DNA from 3 places in the Kitasatospora sp. NPDC090091 genome. Region 3 is predicted to be linked to each of the others. Evidence: riboswitches for the same ligand, from Rfam matches in the RefSeq annotation. Region 3 holds a riboswitch; each other region holds the start of a gene.
What was found. A riboswitch is a leader RNA that binds a small molecule or an ion and turns the genes downstream of it on or off. The one in region 3 is predicted to bind thiamine pyrophosphate.
Positions count from the first base shown of each region.

Region 1: linked by a shared signal. The riboswitch ahead of thiO (glycine oxidase ThiO) and the one ahead of thiC (phosphomethylpyrimidine synthase ThiC) in region 3 are both predicted to bind thiamine pyrophosphate.
Region 2: linked by a shared signal. The riboswitch ahead of ACIPSC_RS03615 (purine-cytosine permease family protein) and the one ahead of thiC (phosphomethylpyrimidine synthase ThiC) in region 3 are both predicted to bind thiamine pyrophosphate.

Region 1 is NZ_JBIVDY010000001.1:242,834-246,070, forward strand. It holds gene ACIPSC_RS01085 (thiazole synthase) at 1-125, opposite strand, end outside; gene thiS (sulfur carrier protein ThiS) at 129-338, opposite strand; gene thiO (glycine oxidase ThiO) at 335-1,504, opposite strand; TPP riboswitch at 1,496-1,608, opposite strand; gene ACIPSC_RS01100 (NAD(P)/FAD-dependent oxidoreductase) at 1,693-2,898, shown strand; gene ACIPSC_RS01105 (Rv2175c family DNA-binding protein) at 2,951-3,237, shown strand, end outside.
Region 2 is NZ_JBIVDY010000002.1:141,938-145,174, forward strand. It holds gene ACIPSC_RS03610 (S1C family serine protease) at 1-1,525, opposite strand, end outside; TPP riboswitch at 1,776-1,924, shown strand; gene ACIPSC_RS03615 (purine-cytosine permease family protein) at 2,031-3,237, shown strand, end outside.
Region 3 is NZ_JBIVDY010000002.1:368,317-371,553, reverse strand. It holds gene thiC (phosphomethylpyrimidine synthase ThiC) at 1-1,552, opposite strand, end outside; TPP riboswitch at 1,548-1,682, opposite strand; gene ACIPSC_RS04585 (hypothetical protein) at 1,928-2,101, shown strand; gene ACIPSC_RS04580 (flotillin family protein) at 2,238-3,237, shown strand, end outside.

The DNA.
Region 1 (3,237 bases), on a different contig from region 3:
ATGCGCAGTGCCTGCTCCAGCACCTCCAGGCTGGGGGCGCCGCCGGTGCCCATGATCAGGCGGGAGCCGAAGGCCGTCCCGGCGATGGTGAGGACGTCCTTGTCGTCGGGGGTGGTGTCGGCCATCGGTCAGCCCCCCTGGACGGCGGTGAGGATTTCGATCCGGTCGCCCGCCGAGAGCCGGGTCTCCGGCCACGAACTGCGCGGCACCACGGCCTCGTTGAGCGCGGCGGCGACGCCGGAGTGGGCCGTGCTCAGGGTGGCCACCACCTCGGCGAGCGTGGTCGCTGCGGGCACCTCGCGGGGCCGGCCGTTGACGGTGAGTGGGATGTCGCTCATGCGGGGACCTTCGTGGTGAAGCGAGTGGGGGAGAAGGGTTCGGCGAGGGCCGGGACGGTGCCGGTGGCCAGGTACTCGGCGAGCAGGTCGGCGGTCACCGGGGTGAGCAGCACGCCGTTGCGGTAGTGGCCGGTCGCGGCGACCAGGCCGGGCAGGGCGGTCGGCCCGAGCAGCGGCGCGTTGTCCGGCGAGCCCGGGCGGAGTCCGGCGGAGGTCTCCACCAGCGGCAGCTCGGTGATCCCGGGGACCAGCTCGTGGGCGTCGCGCAGCAGCTCGTAGACGCCGCCGGCGGTGACGGTGGTGTCGTAGCCCTGTTCCTCGCTGGTCGCACCGATCACCAGCTCGCCGTTCTCGCGCGGGACCAGGTAGAGGTGCTGCCCGCGCACCACCGCGCGGACGTTGCGGGACAGGAACGGCCGGTACGGCGCAGGGATGTGCAGTCGCAGGATCTGGCCCTTGACCGGGCGGATCGCGGGCAGCACGCCCGGGGGCAGGCCGGGCAGCCGGTGGCTGTGCGGGCCGGCGGCGAGCACGGTCCGCCCGGCCGTCACCACCTCCCCGGTGGCCAGCCGGGCGCCGGCCGCCCGGTCGTGCTCGACCAGCAGCTCGGACGCCTCGGCGCGGTGCACGACGACGCCCGCGGCCTCGCAGGCCTGCAGCAGCGCGCTCAGCAGCCGGCGGCCGTCCACCTGGTGGTCGTCGGCGACGTGCAGGCCGCCGCGGACGCCGGGCGCCAGCATCGGCTCCAGCTTGCGGGCCTCCCGGCCGGTCAGCCACTGCGAGTCCAGGCCGAGCCGCTGGTGGAAGGCGTGCAGCTCGCGCAGTTCCGCGCGGTCGTCGGAGTCGAGCGCGACGGCCAGCGTGCCGCAGCGCCGGTAGCCGGTGTCCGCCCCGCCGCTCGCCTCGGCGAGCTCGGCCGCGAAGTCGGCGTACCGCTCGTTCGAGGCCATCCCGAGCCGCAGCAACGGCTCCTCGCCGTACTGGAGTTCGGTGACCGGGGCGAGCATGCCGGCCGCGACCCGGGCGGCGCCGCCCCCGGGGTCCGGGTCGACCACGATAACGCGCCCGACCCCGCGCTGCGCCGCGCGCCAGGCGACGGCGAGGCCGATGACGCCGCCGCCGATCACCAGGACGTCGGCATGGGTACCCGCTGCCGAGCGTGTCAAAGTCGCTCTCCCTTCGCCGGTATGACCCGGATCAGGTTCGGACGGTCGCGGGCCGTGCCAGCCCGCCTCTCAGCCCGGTACGCCGGGCTCCCGTGATGGTGCCCCCACCATAACTCCGGGCCTGGTCACGGCTGAAGGCGCGTACGAGGGGTGGGACGGGCCCGGCCCCCGCGCCGAACGCCAGTACAGTGACGGGCGTGGCAGATCTGAGCGGAACGGATCAGGTGGTCGTGGTCGGGACCGGGCTGGCCGGGGCGCATTGCGCCTCCGGGCTGCGCCGGGGCGGCTGGCAGGGGCGGATCGTCCTGGTGGGCGAGGAGCCGCACGCGCCGTACGACCGGCCGCCGCTCTCGAAGGAGGTCCTGCTGGGCAAGGCCGACGCCACCCCGCTGGACATCGACTTCGCGCACCTGGGCATCGAGGTGCTCGCCGGCCGCCGCGCCACCGGGCTGACCCCGGGCGTGCTGCACACCGACGGCGGCGACCTGCCGTACGGCGCGCTGGTGATCGCCACCGGTGCCGCCCCGCGGGTGCTTCCGGGCGCCGAGCGGGCGCACCTGCTGCACACCCTGGACGACGCGCTGGCGCTGCGGGCCCTGCTCCGCCCGGGCCTGCGGCTGGTACTGGTCGGTGCCGGCTGGATCGGCGCCGAGGTGGCCACCGCGGCCCGCGCGGCCGGCTGCCTGGTCACCGTGGTGGAGGCCGGCCCGGCGCCGGTGCCCGGCGCGCTGCCGACCGAGATCGGCCGGGAGATGGCCGCCTGGTACGCCGAGGCCGGGGTGGAGCTGCGCTGCGACGCCGCTGTGGCGGCCGTCGAGCCCGGCGCGGTGCTGCTGGCGGACGGCTCGCACCTGCCGGCCGACGAGGTGGTGGTCGGCATCGGCGTCCGCCCGGCGACCGACTGGCTGGCCGGCTCCGGCGTCGAGCTGGACGCCGCCGGCGCCGTCGTGGTGGACGACCGGCTGCGCACCGGCCTGCCCGGCGTCTTCGCGGCCGGCGACTGCGCGAACTATCCGTCCGCCCGCACCGGCGCCCGGCTGACCGTCCAGCACTGGGACCACGCGCTGCAGTCCGGCCAGGCCGCGGCCGCCTCGGTGCTCGGCGCCGACGCGCCGTACGACCCGGTGCCGTACTTCTGGTCGGAGCAGTTCGGCCGGATGGTGCAGTACGTCGGCCGCCACGGCGCGGGGGACGAGCAGGTCCGGCGCGGCTCGCCGCAGGACCCGACCTGGGCGGTGCTCTGGCTGCGCGAGGGCGTGCTGCGCGCCGCGCTCACGGTGGACCGCCCGCGCGACCTCACCCAGGCCCGCCGGCTGGTCGAGCGCGGCGCGGTGCTGGATCCGGCCCGGGCCGCGGACCCGTCGGTGCAGCTGAAGACGGCCGTCGCGGGGTAGCGCGAGCGGCCGGTTGGTGCGCCGCGGGCCGTGGAGGTGGCAGTCTGGTGCCGTGAGTGAGATCGAAGCCAAGATTGAGTCCCTGGTCCCCGAGTGGCTGTACCTGCCCGACATCTCCGAGCGGTGGGGCGTCGTGGTCACCGAGGTCCGCAACATGGTCAAGAAGGGTGACCTGATCGCGGTCCGCCGCGGCCCCAACCGGTCGCTGCAGGTCCCGGCCGCCTTCATCGACGACGCCGGCCCGGTCAAGCACCTGATCGGCACGGTCACCGTGCTGCGCGACAGCGGGTTCAGCGACGAGGAGATCCTGGAGTGGATGTTCACCGAGGACCCGTCGCT
Region 2 (3,237 bases), 230 kb from region 3:
CGCCGCCGGGGGTGACGGCGGGGGTGCCCTGGATGTCGCGGGTCTGGATCTGCGCGCCCTCGCCCTTGTAGTCGTCGTTGCGCAGCACGTCGAGCTTGGCGTAGACGGGCTTGCCGGTCTTGATCAGGGTCTCGCCGACCCACTTGGCCTGGTTGATCGGGATGGCGAAGCCGAGGCCGATGCTGCCGGCCCGGCCGGTGCTGGAGGTGTTGGACTGGATCGCCGAGTTGATGCCGACCACCGCGCCGGTGGAGTCGAGCAGCGGGCCGCCGGAGTTGCCGGGGTTGATCGACGCGTCGGTCTGAAGGGCGTTCATGTACGAGGACTGGGCGCCGGTCTCGTCGCCGGAGGCGACCGGGCGGTCCTTGGCACTGATGATGCCGGTGGTGACGGTGGACTCCAGGCCGTACGGGGCACCGATGGCGATGGTGGAGTCGCCGACGTTGACCTTGTCGGAGTCGGCCAGCGGAAGCGGCGTCAGCTTGCCCTTGGGCGGCGTGTCCAGCTTCACCACGGCGACGTCGTAGCCCTCGGCGCGGCCGAGCACGGAGGCGGCGTAGGAGCTGCCGTCCGCGAACTTGACCGTCAGCTTGCCGCCGTTGGAGGCGGGCGCGACGACGTGGTTGTTGGTGAGGATGTGGCCCTCGGTGTCGAAGACGAAGCCGGTGCCGGTGCCGGACTCGCCGTTGCCCTGGGCCTTGATGGTGACGACGCTGGGCAGCGCCTTCTGCGCGATGCCGGCCACCGAACCGGGGGCGGGCTCGTTCTTCTGCGGGCTGCTGGCCTGGACGGTGGTGCTCCGGTGGTCGTCCGCGGAGGCCACGCTCTTGCCGTCGCGGTCGGCGACGGTCACGCCCACCGCGCCGCCGGCCACACCGGCGACGAGGGCGACGGCGGCGATCAGGGCGACCAGGCCGCCGCGCTTCTTGCGCGGGGCGGCGTGCCCGGGGGTGCCGGGGTAGTCGGAGGGGTAGCCGAGCGGGCCGCCCGGGTAGCCGGGGCCGGCGGGGCCACCTGGAGCGCCGGGGGTGACGTCGTGCGCGCCCCAGCCGCCGAGCGGCTGGCCGGCGCCGAACGGGTGGTGCTGGCCGGTCGCGCCGGGGGCGGCGGGCGCACCCGGGGCGGCGTACGGGTCGTGGGCCGCGGCGGCGGGCGCCGCGTACGGGTAGCCGGCCGGCGCAGCGGGCGCGGCCTGGGGCGCGGCCTGGGCGGCCGGCGCAGCGGGCGGCAGGACCGGCGGCGGGGCGTCGATGTACCCGGTGTCGGCCGCGGCCGGGGCGGCCGCGGGAGCGGCCGGAACGGCCGGCTCGGGGGCGCTGACCTTGCTGAACGCCAGCGTCGGCGTGGACCCGCCGGCCGCCGGGGCGGCGGGCGCGGCCTCGGCCAGCGTGTAGTCGGCCTCGGGTGCCGCTGCGGGGGCGGGCGCGGACTGCGCCGAACCGTCGGGAGCGGGACCGACCACCCCCTGGCCGGAGGGCTGCTCCCCCTGCGGCCCGGTGGGCCCAACCTCGCGCTCGGTGCTCACGGACGACCTCCATAGCTGACAGGACCAACAACCATAGTTTTTCGCACACCCGATTCGATTGTCGTAAGGACCCTTCTGAAGAACTCATAAGAATCCTTAGCCCGGTCCAACAGCACGTGCCCGGGGCCCCCGCGGCACCCCCGCGCGACCCTCTGCCGCGGCCCCGTGCCGACGGCGCGCCGTCCCGCGATGCGGACCGCCGGGACCACGGCCTTGGCGTTCCCCACCTGGGCGGCTAGCCTGTCGCTCCAAACTGACACGCGGGAGCTTGGACCCACCAGGCTGAGAGTGCGCCGGTCGACCGTACGCCACGGGCTCCGTGGACGGACCGTCGAGGGGGCGCAGACCGCCGGAACCTGTCCGGGTAATGCCGGCGTAGGGAGTATCGGCCATGCCGTCTGCTTCGCCATCCTCTTCTTCGGGCGCGCCCGCGTCCAAGGATTTCCCCGAGTCGTCCTCGGCCGTTCACTCCGACGCCGCGGCCCCCGCCGGCGGTTCCACCGCGGTGCTGGACCGTCCGGAGCCGGGCGAGCGGGTCGAGGCGCCGCTCGTGCTGGACACCGAGCCGCCGCGCACGCTGCGGTTCCGGGACCACTTCGCGCTCTGGATGAACCTCGGCGTCAGCCTGATCGGCTTCACCACCGCCGCCACCGTGCTCGGCGCGCCCGGCAGCGAGCTGTCGCTGGCCGCCGCGGTGACCGCGATCGTGGCCGGCACCGTGGTCGGCACCGCGATGCTCGGCGTCGCCGCGCTGATCGGGGCCCGCACCGGCGCGCCCGCGATGGCCAACCTGCGCGGGCTCTTCGGGACGAAGCTCTCGTACGTGCCGACGGTGCTGAACATCGTCCAGTGCATCGGCTGGGGCGTGTACGAGCTGCTGGTCATCGCGATGGGCGCGCAGACCGTGGCGCACACCGAGGGCTACCGCTGGGTGTTCGTCGTACTGGCGGGCGCGGTGACCACCGCGCTGACCATCTGGCCGCTGGGCGCGATCGCGGTGCTGCGCCGCTTCGTCGCCGCGGCGGTGGCGGTCGCGATGGTGTACTTCACCGTCCAGCTGGGCCGCCACGGCGTCCCGGACCCGGGCGCGGGCAACTGGCACGGGTTCCTCAAGGCGACCGACGCGATGATCGCCGTCTCGATCTCCTTCGTGCCGCTGGCCGCCGACTACACCCGCCACTCGCGCACCCCGCGGGCGGCGTTCTGGGGCAGCTTCTCCGGCTACACGATCGCCCAGGTCTGGTGCTACGTGCTCGGCCTGTTCGCGCTGCTGCAGGCGGACGGCGACGCGACGAAGATCTTCGACTCGTTCCTGGGCGTCTGGGCCGGCTGGCTCTTCCTGCTGGTGCTGGTGCTGCGCGAGACCGACCAGTCCTTCGCCAACGTCTACTCGACCGCGATGTCGGTCCACAACCTGCTGCCGAAGGTCGACCGCCGGGTGCTGACCGGCGCGACCGGCCTGCTGATCACCGTCCTGGCGCTGCAGATCACCGAGTTCACCGACTCGTACTACGCCTTCCTCGGCCTGATCGGCTCGGTCTTCGTGCCGATGTTCGCGGTGCTGGCGGTGGACTACTTCCTCGGTGCCGGCCGGCGCGGCTGGAACCTCGCCGCCGACGCGCCGTCCCGCTGGCTGATGCTGCTGCCGTGGGCGCTCGGCTTCGCGGTCTACCAGCTGATCGCACCGACCGCGATCGCCGGCTGGTGGACGG
Region 3 (3,237 bases):
GGAACTCGAAGCGGGCGTCGGAGAGCGCGTCGTCCCACTCCTGGGCCCCGGGGTGGCCCTTGGCCAGGTCGGCGGCGTGCGCGGCGATCTTGTAGGTGATGACGCCGGTCTTCACGTCGTCCCGGTTGGGCAGGCCCAGGTGCTCCTTGGGCGTGACGTAGCAGAGCATCGCGGTGCCCCACCAGGCGATCATCGCGGCGCCGATGCCCGAGGTGATGTGGTCGTAGCCGGGGGCGACGTCCGTGGTGAGCGGGCCGAGGGTGTAGAACGGCGCCTCGTCGCAGATCTCCTTCTGGAGATCCATGTTCTCCTTGATCTTGTGCATCGGGACGTGGCCCGGGCCCTCGATCATCACCTGGACGTCCTTGGCACGGGCGATCCGGCCCAGCTCGCCCAGCGTCTGCAGCTCGGCGAACTGCGCCTCGTCGTTGGCGTCGGCGATCGACCCCGGGCGCAGGCCGTCACCCAGCGAGAAGGTGACGTCGTAGCTCGCGAGGATGTCGCAGAGCTCCTCGAAGTTGGTGTAGAGGAAGTTCTCCCGGTGGTGCGCCAGGCACCAGGCGGCCATGATCGAGCCGCCGCGCGAGACGATGCCGGTCTTGCGGCGGGCGGTCAGCGGCACGTAGCGCAGCAGCACGCCGGCGTGCACGGTCATGTAGTCGACGCCCTGCTCGCACTGCTCGATGATCGTGTCGCGGTAGACCTCCCAGCTCAGCTCCTCGGCCCTGCCGTCGACCTTCTCCAGCGCCTGGTAGAGCGGCACGGTGCCGATCGGCACGGGGGAGTTGCGCAGGATCCACTCGCGGGTGGTGTGGATGTTGCGGCCGGTGGAGAGGTCCATGACGGTGTCGGCGCCCCAGCGGGTGGCCCAGGTCATCTTCTCCACCTCCTCCTCGATCGAGGAGGTGACGGCCGAGTTGCCGATGTTGGCGTTGATCTTCACCAGGAAGTTGGTGCCGATGACGGCCGGCTCCACCTCGGGGTGGTTCACGTTGACCGGGATGACGGCGCGGCCGCGGGCCACCTCGTCCCGCACGAACTCGGGTGCGAGTCCTTCGCGCAGGGCCACGAACTCCATCTCGGGGGTGACGATCCCCCGCTTCGCGTAGGCCAGCTGGGTGACGGCGGCACCGGCCCGGCCCCGCAGCGGGCGGCGCGGGCGGCCGGGGAAGACGGCGTCGAGGTTGCGCAGGTTCCCGCCGCGCGGCGAGGTGTGCTTGATCCCGTCGTCCTCGGGGCGGGCCTCGCGGCCGTCGTACTCCTCGACGTCGCCGCGCTGGCGGATCCAGGCGTCGCGCAGCGGCGGCAGGCCGCGCCGCACGTCGGGCTCGTACGCGGGGTCGGTGTACGGGCCGGAGGTGTCGTACAGCGGGACGGTCCGGTCGTTGGTGAGCAGGACCTCGCGGTACGGGACGCGCAGGTCGGGGCGGGACCCCTCGCGGTAGGCCTTGCGCCAGGCCGGGGTCGGGTAGCCGGTGTTCGCGCTGGCGACCGCGGCGCCGCTCGTCCCGGTGCTGCGGGCAGAGTTCGGCTGTGCATCAAAGGTGGTCATCAGACCCTCTACTCCCTACGCCGGCATTACCCGGTCAGGTTCCTGCGGTCGACGCAGCGGTCGGCACGTCCGTCGACGTACCGGTCAGCGTCCTCTCAGCCCGGTGCTCCGAGCTCCCGTGTCCACAGGCGGTGTTGCCTGCGCATGACGTCCAACACCGTAGCGAGCCGATCGCCGCTGGTCCAGAGGGGGGTCCGAGGAGAGAGACGCCGGGGCCCCGGCCCCGGTGGGATTCCGCGGCGGGCCGCCTGCTTCCGGCGGTGGCGGGCAGACTGGCAGTCACAGGGCGGGACAGTCACAGGCGGTCGGGCACCCCGCGGGGGTGCGGGACGGGAGGGCCGAGTGGTCGGGAGCGCGGGTCGGGTCAGCGGAGCGGTGGGGGCGGGACTGGTCGGCGAGGTGATGGTGCACGTCCCGGAGCGCCAGGGGACGGAGGCCTTCCTCGCCTACCTCGCCGTGCCGGGCGAGCGGCTGCCGGTGGGGACGCCGGTGGTGGTCGTCGAGTACCACCCGCCGCGGACCGTCTACGTGGCCCCGGTGCTGCCGTGACGGGGCCGCCATGACAGAGCCGTGACAGCGTGACAAGGTTGTGACGGCGCGTCATGTCCACTCCCTTCCACTGCGGTTGACCCGGGCGGAGAATCCCAATCGGCGCATCTCATGTGCCGAAAGGGGGAGTTGAACCATGCTGTACGTCATCATCGGGGCGGTCGTCGCGGTGCTGCTCGTGGGGATCACGCTCTTCAAACTCATGTGGCGGGTGGCGGAGCCGAACGAGGCGCTGATCATCTCCGGCTCCAAGCACCGGACCGAGGGGGTCGGCGACGGGCTCGGGTTCCGGATCGTCACCGGCCGCGGGACCTTCGTCACCCCGGGTCTGCAGGGCGTCCGACGGCTCTCGCTGGACCTCAACGAGGCCGAGCTGAACGTCGAGTGCGTCACCACCCAGGGCATCCCGGTCCGGGTCAAGGGCGTGGTGATCTTCAAGGTCGGGGACGACGACGTCTCGATCGCCAACGCCGCCCGGCGCTTCCTCGACCAGCAGAAGCTGATCAGCCAGCGGGTGCACAACGTCTTCGCCGGCCACCTGCGCTCGATCGTCGGCGGGCTCACCGTCGAGGACATGATCCGCGACCGGGAACGGCTCACCGGGGAGACCCGGGCCGCCTCCGGGCTGGAGATGGAGAAGCTCGGGCTGATCATCGACACCCTGCAGATCCAGGAGATCATCGACCCGACCGGCTACATCAAGAACCTCGCCATCCCGCACGCGGCCGCCGTCCAGCGGGACGCCCGGATCGCCCAGGCCGAGGCCGACCGGATGGCCACCGAGGCCGAGCAGGAGGCGGCCGCCCGCAAGGCCGAGGCGACCCGCAACAGCGAGATCCAGCAGGCCGCCTACCAGGCCGAACGGGACACCGCCAGCGCCCGGGCCCAGCAGGCCGGGCCGCTCGCCGAGGCCGCCGCCCGGCAGGAGGTCGTGGTCCAGGAGACCAAGGTCGCCCAGCTGGAGGCCCAGCGGAAGGAACAACAGCTGCAGATCGACGTCCGCAAGCCGGCCGACGCCAAGGCGTACGAGACCCGCACCCGGGCCGAGGCCGACCGCGACGCCCGGATCTCCGCCGCGCAGGCGCAGGCCCGGGAGACCGAGCTGAAGGCGGCCGCCGAGGCCAGCCAAGTCAAGA